Regions from separate parts of the Streptomyces sp. NPDC053750 genome, predicted to be linked through region 2. Evidence: riboswitches for the same ligand, from Rfam matches in the RefSeq annotation. Region 2 holds a riboswitch; each other region holds the start of a gene.
The links. A riboswitch is a leader RNA that binds a small molecule or an ion and turns the genes downstream of it on or off. The one in region 2 is predicted to bind cyclic di-AMP.

Region 1 (3,265 bases), on a different contig from region 2:
GAGGCGCGCATGTCGCGCCCGCGTCAGGGCACCGAGGAGACGGTCGAGAGCATCGACGCGGGGGCCGTACGCGCCTTCTACGAGAAGCACGTCCGCCCCGCCACGGCCACCGCCGTGGTCGTCGGCGACCTCACCGGCATCGACCTCGACGCGCTGCTCGGCGACACGCTGGGCGCGTGGACCGGCTCGGCCGCCGAGCCGCGCCCCGTGCCCCCGGTGACCGCCGACGACAGGGGCCGGGTCGTCATCGTGGACCGCCCCGGCGCCGTCCAGACGCAGCTGCTGATCGGCCGCACCGGCTCCGACCGGCACGACCGCGTGTGGCCCGCGCAGGTCCTCGGCACCTACTGCCTGGGCGGCACCCTCACCTCCCGCCTGGACCGTGTCCTGCGCGAGGAGAAGGGATACACCTACGGCGTACGGGCGTTCGGCCAGGTGCTGCGGTCCGCCCCCGACGGCACGGGCGCGGCCATGCTCGCCATCAGCGGCTCCGTCGACACCCCCAACACCGGCCCCGCCCTGCAGGACCTGTGGACCGTGCTGCGCACGCTCGCGGAGGGTGGTCTCACCGACGCCGAGCGCGACGTCGCCGTGCAGAACCTGGTCGGTGTGGCGCCGCTGAAGTACGAGACCGCGGCGGCCGTGGCGAGCACGCTGGCCGACCAGGTCGAGCAGCACCTGCCCGACGACTACCAGGCCACGCTCTACCGTCAACTCGCCGCCACCGGCACGGTGGAGGCCACGGCGGCGGTCGTGAACGCCTTCCCGGTGGACCGGCTGGTGACGATCCTCGTCGGCGACGCGGCGCAGATCAAGGAGCCGGTCGAGGCCCTCGGCATCGGCGAAGTCACCGTCGTGGCCGCCGAGTAGGGGACACGCGCGCGTGGCGGCCCTGGTGACGGATGTGTCACCAGGGCCGCCTTTTGTCCGAATTGAGGGAGAGGTTGCCTGTCTGCCCTGTGGCATGCGCTACAAAAAGCCGGTTGCGTTTGAGGATTGAAGAAGGCCGCGCTTAACGTCGTCCGGGCTGTTCGTCAGGCAGTGCGCCGCACCCGCGGCACCGGACAGTCATCGCCGAGTCCCCGTACGGCGCGAGCCAGGGGAGCCGGGGACCCATCGCAGTCCCTGGGGTGAATCGGACGCCCGCGCGTGCAGCGAGGGGGTCCGTAGGAGACCTTCCTGCTCCGAACCCGTCAGCTAACCCGGTAGGCGAGAGGGAAGGAAAGGACCAGCCTCTACATGGCGTTCACGCGCGCCACCGGGAAGCACCGCCGTCCCAGCCGGATGCACCGCACCACCGCCCGCGCGGCGGGTGTCGCGGCCCTCGCCACCACCGGCGTCGTCGGCACCCTCGCCGCTCCGGCGCTCGCCGCCGAGCCCGAGGTCGAGCAGAGCGGACTCACCCCGGTCATCACCATCGGCGACTCCGTTGCCGACGAGATCGACGCCCAGGCCACCGCGCAGAAGCAGGCCGCCCTGGACGCCGCCGCCCGTGAGGCGGCCATGGAGGCCGCGCGCGAGCGGGCGGCCGAGGCGGCCAAGGAGGCGCGCGAGGCCAAGGAGCGCGCCGCCCGCGAGGCGGAGCGCAAGCGCCTCAACACCTTCGTGTCGCCGATCACCGCCTCCTACGTCTCCACCGCCTACCAGGCCGGCAGCTCCCTGTGGTCCTCCGGCAGCCACACCGGCATCGACTTCCACGCCTCCAGCGGCACCTCCGTGCACGCGGTCGGCGTCGGCACCGTCGTGGAGGCCGGCTGGGGCGGGGCGTACGGCAACCAGGTCGTCATCAAGATGCACGACGGCACGTACACGCAGTACGGCCACCTGTCGTCCGTGGGTGTCTCGGTGGGCCAGTCGGTCGAGCCCGGCCAGCAGATCGGCCTCTCCGGCGCCACCGGCAACGTCACCGGACCGCACCTGCACTTCGAAGCCCGGACGAGCCCCGAGTACGGCTCGGACATGGACCCCGTCGCCTATCTCCGCTCCCACGGCGTGAACCTCTGACGACGGACGGCACGGCAACCGAAAGCCCCGGCTCCCCGAGCCGGGGCTTTCGCGTTTTCGGACCGGTCTCTGTCCAAAAAATATCCATGAAATCCGCCCTGCCGTCGGAATACCCGCCGCATTGGCCTAGAGTCACTGAACACGCGTCAATCGTCGACGTTTCACGGGGATTAAGGCGGAGGTCGGTCATGCGTATTCCGGCGCACTCGGTGTGCACGGCGATCCGGGACGACATCGTCGCAGGCGTCCACGGGCGCGGCAGCCGGCTCACCGAGGAACTCCTCGCCCGCCGCTACGGCGTCTCCCGCGTCCCCGTCCGCGAGGCCCTGCGCACGCTGGAGGCCGAGGGCTTCGTGGTGACCCGGCGGCACGCGGGCGCGTGTGTCGCGGAGCCGACCGAACAGGAGGCCGCCGACCTGCTCGAGACGCGCACCCTCCTGGAGCCCCTCGGCGCCTCCCGGGCCGCCCGGCGCCGCACCGAGGCCCACCTCAAGGTGCTGCGCGGGCTGGTCCGGCTGGGGCAGGAGCGCGCCAGGCAGGGCAGTAGCGAGGATCTGCGCTCACTGGGCGGCTGGTTCCACGAAACCCTCGCCCAGGCCGCCGGCAGCCCCTCCCTGACGGCGCTGCTGACCCAGCTGCGCCACAAGATCGCCTGGATGTACGCCGTGGACGCGCAGACCGGGCCGGTGGAGTGCTGGGCGGAGCACGGCGCGATCGTCGACGCGGTGGCCCGGGGCGACGCCGAGCGCGCGCGGGCGCTCATGGCTCTGCACACCGAGCGGTCGATGCCGGCGCACCGGTTGCGCTTCTCCTCCGGCGGCGAACAGCGGGCGGAGCGTGTGAGGAACTCGCAACGTGCTGTAAACATGCCGAGCCTGCGCCATTAACACGGGCACCGTATACAAAGACGAGGTAATTGGGGGGCTATTTTCTGCTGCCCGGAAAAGGGAAAGCGAAAAGGCCCGCCCGATGATTCGGGGCGGGCCTTTCGGTGCTGCCGTGGGTCAGACGGTCTCGGGAAGCTCCTCGAGACCCTCGGCGACCAGCTTCGCCAGCCGCTCCAGGGCGGCGTCCGCGCCCTCGGCGTCGGAGGCGAGGACGATCTCCTCGCCACCCTGGGCGCCGAGGCCGAGGACGGCCAGCATGGAGGCCGCGTTGACGGGGGATCCGTCGGCCTTGGCGATCGTCACCGGGACGCCTGTGGCCGTGGCGGCTCGGACGAAGATGGAGGCGGGGCGGGCATGGAGACCCTCGGCCCAGC
Region 2 (3,265 bases):
ACGCCCGCCCCGGCAAGCGCCGCCCCGTCCGGCCCAGCCCCCCGCCCCACCCCGCCCTCAGGCCACCGCCGAGATCCGCATCTTGATGTCGTCCGGCGACAGCGCACCCTTGGCGGTCACGTGGTCCCCCGACGACTCGCCGCGCAGTCGGCGTCCGATCCACGGCACCAGGTACTCGCGTGCCCAGTGCACGTTGTCCCGCCGCACGTCCAGGGCGCCGCGCTGCGGCAGCGGCGGCCAGGGCTGCTCCGGGTCGGCCGGGACGCGCAGGCCGAGGACCTGGCCCGCGCGCAGCGCCACGCGCGTGTGCCCCTCCGCCGACAGGTGCAGCCGGTCCGCGTCCCACGCCCTGCGGTCCTGGATGCTCCGCAGCGACCACAGGTCGAGCACCGGGCAGCCGTAGCGGTCGGCGACGGCGCGCACATGCCCGTTGTACGTGGCGATCTTGCCGCGCAGATGCTTGAGGACGGGCATCCCGCGGGTGTCGAACCCGGTCGTCACCAGGACGGTGCCGGCCACGGCGGTCAGCGCGGCCACCGCCCGTTCGAACCGCTCGGCCACCTCGTCGGGATCGGTGCCGGGCCGGAGGATGTCGTTGCCGCCCGCACAGAACGAGACCAGGTCCGGTGCGAGTTCGACGGCCCGCGGGACCTGCTCTTGCACGATCTGGTCGAGCAGCCTGCCGCGCACGGCGAGGTTCGTGTACGTGAAGTCGCCCTCGGGGCGCCGGTCCGCGAGCAGTACGGCGAACCGGTCGGCCCAGCCGACGAACGCCCCGTCGGGGCCGGGGTCGCCGACGCCCTCGGTGAAGCTGTCCCCCACCGCCACGTACGACCCGATCACTGCTCTGCTGTCACTCTTCGAATCGTCTGCCACATCGACCCATGATTCACCTTGGAATGTGACCTACGCGACCGTAGGAAGGGGTTGACGGTCGGTGAGAAAAGCCACTCTTAAAGTGTTCGTCAATTCCGGAATACGCCGAAGGCCGGACCCGGGGATCGGGGTCCGGCCTTCGGTGGCACGGAGGCCGCGCCAAGGCGTCCTCAGAGAGATCAGAGAGATCAGAGAGAGACGCCGTGCGCGCGCAGGTACGCGATCGGGTCCACGTCGGAGCCGTAGTCCGGGGTGGTGCGGATCTCGAAGTGCAGGTGCGGACCGGTCACGTTGCCGGTGGCGCCCGAGAGACCGACCTGCTGACCCGCCGTCACGGACTGACCCGCGGAGACGGAGAGCGAGGACAGGTGGGCGTACTGGGCGTAGTGGCCGTCGGCGAGCCGGATGACGACCTGGTTGCCGTACGCGCCGCCCCAGCCGGCGGAGACGACCGTGCCCGCGCCGACGGCCTTGAGCGGGGTGCCGGTCGGGACGACGAAGTCCGTGCCGGTGTGGTAGCCGCTGGACCACATGCTGCCCGACTGGTGGTACGGGGTGCCGACGGTGCCGCCCGGGACGGGAGAGCTGAAGGCGCTGGTGGCCGCGGACTGCGTGCCCGCGTTCGAGGCGGCGGTCTTCGTGGCCGGCGCCGACTTCTGGGCCGGCTCGGACTTCGCCGCGGACGGCTTCTGGGCCTCGGCGGGCTTCTCGGCCGCCGGCTTCTCCGACGGGGCGGAGGGGGCCGACGACTTGGCGGCCTGGCCACCGATCGAGAGCTTCAGCCCGGGGTGGATCAGCGACGGGTCCGAACCGACGACCTCGCGGTTGTCCGAGTAGAGCTTCTTCCAGCCGCCGTCGACATTCTGCTCGTCGGCGATCTTCGAGAGGTAGTCGCCGCTCTTCACGGTGTACGTCGTCGTGCCCGAGTTCTTCTCGGCGCTGTTCCCGGCGGCCTTCTGGGCCTTGGCCGAAATGGACTGCACGGCCTGCTCGGAAACGGAGTGCGCGGGAGCGGCCTGGGCGCCGGCGGCACCCATCAGCGGGAGGGCGAGCGCGGCGCCACCGGTTCCGGCGGCGGCGATGGTGCGGGTGAGGCGCATGGCCTTGGTACGGCGGTGCTTACCCTTCGCGGGCATGGCGAATTCCTCTCCGGCGCCTGCGAGGTGAGCTGTCGGGTGCGGGCTGGAGATGCCCGGCCGCGCCGAGACGCGGCTTAACCCCGAGCCGTTCCGGGAACCGGAACAGGCAGTTCTACCTGTGGGTCCCCCGCTCCTGCCGGGTACGGGTGTGGGTGAGTTCGGGCTCCGGTCGGCGGCAGGATTAGGCGTCCGTCCGGATCGGAGGTGAACGTAAGGGACCCAGATGCGCACGGACAAGCGAGGGGTTCCCTGGACAGGCGTTCCGGTTGATCCTTTACGGGAATTACCGGTCACCCTGCGTGGATTTCCGGAGCGCCGTTTTCTGTAAACGGCCTTGAAAACCGGCTGAATTACGTGAACATGACGGACAACGCACCGTCACGGATATGACGCTGCTCACGCGCCACCCCGCCACTCCCTGGTAATCCAGAGCAAGTTGGAATCAATGCACCAATTCGGACAGAAAGCCCAGATGTGGCGCAGTCGGATGGCCGCTACGCCCTGCCCCGCGGACCGTGCCGTATCGTCGAGTCGCGCCCGTCGTCGAGCAGCGCCGGCGGGGCGGAGTGGGAGGAGCCCCCGTGACGCAGCAGGTCCCGTCGACCGAGCCCGAGCTGGCCGGTGTGCGCAACTTCCGTGACGTGGGCGGACTGCCGACCGTGGACGGGCGGCGGGTACGACAGGGGGTGCTGTTCCGCAGCGGTCACCTGGCGCACGCCACCGCGGAGGACGCCACGTTCCTGTCCTCGCTGGGCCTGCACACGATCTTCGACTTCCGCAACGCGGCCGACCAGAAGCTCGAGGGCCCGGACGTCGAGCTGCCGGGCGTGCGCAATGTGAACCTGCCGCTGAGCGACCCGGCCGACGGCGCCGAGTTCTGGAAGATGGTCCGCGACGGCGACCTCGACCAGCTGCGCGAGATCCTGGCGGACGACAAGGGCGCCCAGCGGATGATCAACTCCTACCGCATGATCATCAAGGAGCGTACGGCGGAGCACTCCCGGGTGCTGCACGCGCTCGCCGAGGACAGCGTCCCGGCCCTGATGCACTGCGCGGCCGGCAAGGACCGCGCGGGTCTGTCGATCGCAGTGACGCTGCTCGCCCTCGGTGTCGAGCGGGATGCGGTCGTCGAGGACTACCTGAAGTCGAACGCCACGCACCGTCGCTACAAGGTGCACCGCAGCGGCTCCGCGGCCTCGGCCTACTCCCCCGAGGTCATGGAGCTGCTCAGCCCCCTGTTCGACGCGCGC
Region 3 (3,265 bases), on a different contig from region 2:
TCTGATCATGGACCGCACCCCGTATTCACTCGTCGCCACCGACCTCGACGGCACGCTGCTCCGCGGCGACGACACCGTCTCCGACCGGGCGCTGGCCGCGCTGGCGCGGGTGGCCGAGGCCGGTGCGCGGCATCTGGTGGTGACCGGGCGGCCGGCGCCCCGGGTGCGCTCCCTGCTGGACCGCCTCGGCTGCACGGGGCTCGCGGTGTGCGGACAGGGCGCGCAGGTGTACGACGCCGGTGCGCACCGGATGCTGTGGTCGGTCACCCTGGACCGGGAGCTGGCCGAGACCGCGCTCGGCAAGATCGAGGCCGAGGTGGGGCAGGTGTACGCCGCGGTCGACCAGGACGGCGTCGACGGCCTCACGCTCATCGAGCCGGGGTACCTGATGCCCCACCCGACGCTGCCGGCGGTGCGGGTCGAGCGGCGCGACGAGCTGTGGGACGCGCCGATCAGCAAGGTGCTGCTGCGCCATCCCGACCTGTCCGACGACGAGTTGGCGGCGACGGCGCGCACGGTGGTCGGCTCCCTCGCGACGGTCACGATGTCGGGGCCGGGCACGGTGGAGCTCCAGCCGTGCGGCATCACCAAGGCGACCGGCCTGGCGCTGGCAGCCGAGCACCTGGGCCTGTCCCGGCGCCGGACGATCGCCTTCGGGGACATGCCCAACGACATCCCCATGTTCCACTGGGCGGCCCGCGGCGTCGCGATGGCCGGCGCCCACCCCGAACTCAAGGCGGTGGCCGACGAGGTCACCACGACGAACGAGGACGACGGCGTGGCCGTCGTCCTCGAGCGAATCTTCGGTACCTCTTAGTCCGTCCCGGTTGGTACGTCCCGGGCGGTACGGCTCAGTACGCGCCGAAGACGTTGTCCATGGAGCCGTACCGGTCGGCCGCGTAGTTGCAGGCGGCGGTGATGTTGGCGACCGGGTCGAACGGGTCCCAGGAGGTGCCGGGCACGTGGTACGCCCGGAAGGTCGGGTCGATCACCTGGAGCAGGCCCTTGGACGGGGTGCCGTTGACGGCGTTGATGTCCCAGTTGTTGACGGCCAGCGGGTTGCCGGACGACTCGCGCATGATGTTGCGGTGGATGCCCTCGTAGGAGCCGGGGATGCCGTGCTGGGCCATGATGTCCAGCGACTCGCGGATCCAGCCGTCGAGGTTGTTCGAATACGCCGTCGCCGCCGTGGTGGCGGTCGTGGTGGCGGCGGCGGCCGGGGTGGCCGCGGAGGCGCCGGTGGCACCGACGAGCGGCAGGGCGAGGACGGCGGCGCCGGTGCCGGCCAGGGCGAGCTTGCGAGCGATACGGGCGGTCCGGGCGTGACGGTTCTGACCGTTGGCAGACATGCTGAATCCCTCTCCTGACGCCTGCGAGGTGAGCTGTCGGGTTCGGGCGGGGAGGTGCCCGGCCGTGCCCTGACGGGTACGGCTTCACCCCGAGCCGCTCCGGTGGTGACCGGTGCGGCGACTTACCTGGGTCCCCCGCTCCTGCCGGCGAGTGTGTTGGTGGATGACTGTGCGTTCGGGCGGTGGCAGGACTCGGCGTCCGCCCGACAGGCCGGGAACGTATGCGAGAGCAGATGTCCGAAACAAGTGCAGGAATCACCCAACGCGCATGTTGACCTTGATCTGAGGCGTTTGGGGTGCTTGATCCTTTGCGGTTGCCAAGCCTCAACTGGCCTACGGGGCAAAGGGAAGGCAAAGGGAGGGCGCAGCGTGCGGCAAGGTTGCCCGCGGGGGGTGTGGCGTGAGCCAACTCACGGGCCTCGAGGAGAGCGGCAAATCGGGCATTACGCCCAACTCGTCGTCAACCGGCTGTCGGTGGCGTGCGCTTCGGTGTCGGCCGGCGGTCGGGCGGGGGCGGTCGTCCCGTGCGCCCCGCGATCGGCCCGGGCCCTGTCGGTGTTCTCGCACGCTGAACGGGCATCTGTTCGGGAGCGGGAGAGGGGGAGGTCCGTGTGGAAGGGGAGGGGGGAGAGGGGCGTGCGCCGAGCGGGTGACGTTCCGGGTGTGCGGGTCGCCCGGAGTGGTGGTGGGATCTTCGGCGGCGACTTCCGGCCAACCGTGTTCCGTGCCGCACCTCGCGGGCCGTGTCGATCAATATGTGCTCATATCGGCTGATCAAAAACTTGCCGCGCATGATCCGATACCGACCGGCCTGTAACGGTGGGCGCTAGCGGTGATCGAAACATGACCGGATACGCTGACACGAGTGGTGGCAGCGACCTATCGACAAGCCGGGTAATCGCCAGTAGACACCAGCAGACAGGAGATCCCTCGTGACCGTCGTCGGGCCGTTCGGGCTGAGCGTGCGGGACCAGGCTCTGGAAGCCGATGTCCAGGCCGGATTGGTGGCTGTCGAGGAAGGGTTGCTTGAGGCAACCAAGAGTGAGGTGCCCTTCATCACGGAGGCCGCCCAGCACCTGGTCCGGGCCGGCGGGAAACGATTCCGGCCGCTGCTGGTGATGCTCGCGTCCCAGTTCGGCGACCCCTACGCCCCCGGGATCGTGCCCTCGGCCGTGGTCGTGGAGCTGACCCACCTCGCCACGCTGTACCACGACGACGTGATGGACGAGGCCGCCGTGCGGCGCGGTGTGCCCAGCGCGAACACGCGCTGGGGCAACTCGGTCGCGGTCCTCACCGGCGACTTCCTCTTCGCCCGCGCCTCCCAGATCCTCGCCGACCTCGGCCCCGAGGCGGTCCGCGTGCAGGCCCTCGCGTTCGAGCGGCTGGTCACCGGTCAGATCCTGGAGACCGCGGGACCGCAGGACGGCCGGGACCCGGTCGACCACTACCTGGATGTGCTGGGCGGCAAGACGGGATCGCTGGTGGCGGTCTCCTGCCGGTTCGGCGCGATGATGTCCGGCGCCGACGAGACGGTCGTCGACGTCCTGACCCAGTACGGCGAGCGCCTCGGCGTCGCCTTCCAGCTCGCGGACGACGTCCTGGACATCGCCTCCGACTCCCACGAGTCGGGCAAGACGCCCGGGACCGACCTGCGCGAGGGCATCGCGACCCTCCCGGTGCTGCGGCTGCGCGAGCGGGCGGCCCGGCTGGGGCTCGCCGAGGACCTCGCCCTGTGCGAGCTGCTGGACGCCGACCTGAGCGACGACGCCCGGCACGCCGAGGCGCTGCGCCTGCTGCGCGCCCACCCCGCGCTGGAGCAGGCGCGCAAGGACACCGTCCGGTACGCCAAGGACGCCCGGGCGGCGCTGGCCCCGCTCAGGGAGTGCGAGGCGAAGGCCGCGCTGGTGGAGCTCTGC

Region 1: it holds a riboswitch for cyclic di-AMP, as region 2 does, so the genes downstream of both, ACIGO6_RS10030 (M23 family metallopeptidase) here and ACIGO6_RS38130 (peptidoglycan DD-metalloendopeptidase family protein) in region 2, are expected to answer to the same signal.
Region 3: it holds a riboswitch for cyclic di-AMP, as region 2 does, so the genes downstream of both, ACIGO6_RS21615 (transglycosylase SLT domain-containing protein) here and ACIGO6_RS38130 (peptidoglycan DD-metalloendopeptidase family protein) in region 2, are expected to answer to the same signal.

Annotation. Positions count from the first base shown of each region.
Region 1 covers NZ_JBITXB010000003.1:109,377-112,641, forward strand. The annotation lists gene ACIGO6_RS10025 (M16 family metallopeptidase) at 1-870, shown strand, start outside; cyclic di-AMP (ydaO/yuaA leader) riboswitch at 1,063-1,227, shown strand; gene ACIGO6_RS10030 (M23 family metallopeptidase) at 1,240-2,004, shown strand; gene ACIGO6_RS10035 (GntR family transcriptional regulator) at 2,193-2,891, shown strand; gene ACIGO6_RS10040 (HPr family phosphocarrier protein) at 3,009-3,265, opposite strand, start outside.
Region 2 covers NZ_JBITXB010000027.1:17,007-20,271, forward strand. The annotation lists gene ACIGO6_RS38125 (SGNH/GDSL hydrolase family protein) at 58-843, opposite strand; gene ACIGO6_RS38130 (peptidoglycan DD-metalloendopeptidase family protein) at 1,065-2,012, opposite strand; cyclic di-AMP (ydaO/yuaA leader) riboswitch at 2,017-2,174, opposite strand; gene ACIGO6_RS38135 (tyrosine-protein phosphatase) at 2,597-3,265, shown strand, end outside.
Region 3 covers NZ_JBITXB010000007.1:211,703-214,967, forward strand. The annotation lists gene ACIGO6_RS21610 (HAD family hydrolase) at 8-817, shown strand; gene ACIGO6_RS21615 (transglycosylase SLT domain-containing protein) at 852-1,349, opposite strand; cyclic di-AMP (ydaO/yuaA leader) riboswitch at 1,354-1,509, opposite strand; gene ACIGO6_RS21620 (polyprenyl synthetase family protein) at 2,282-3,265, shown strand, end outside.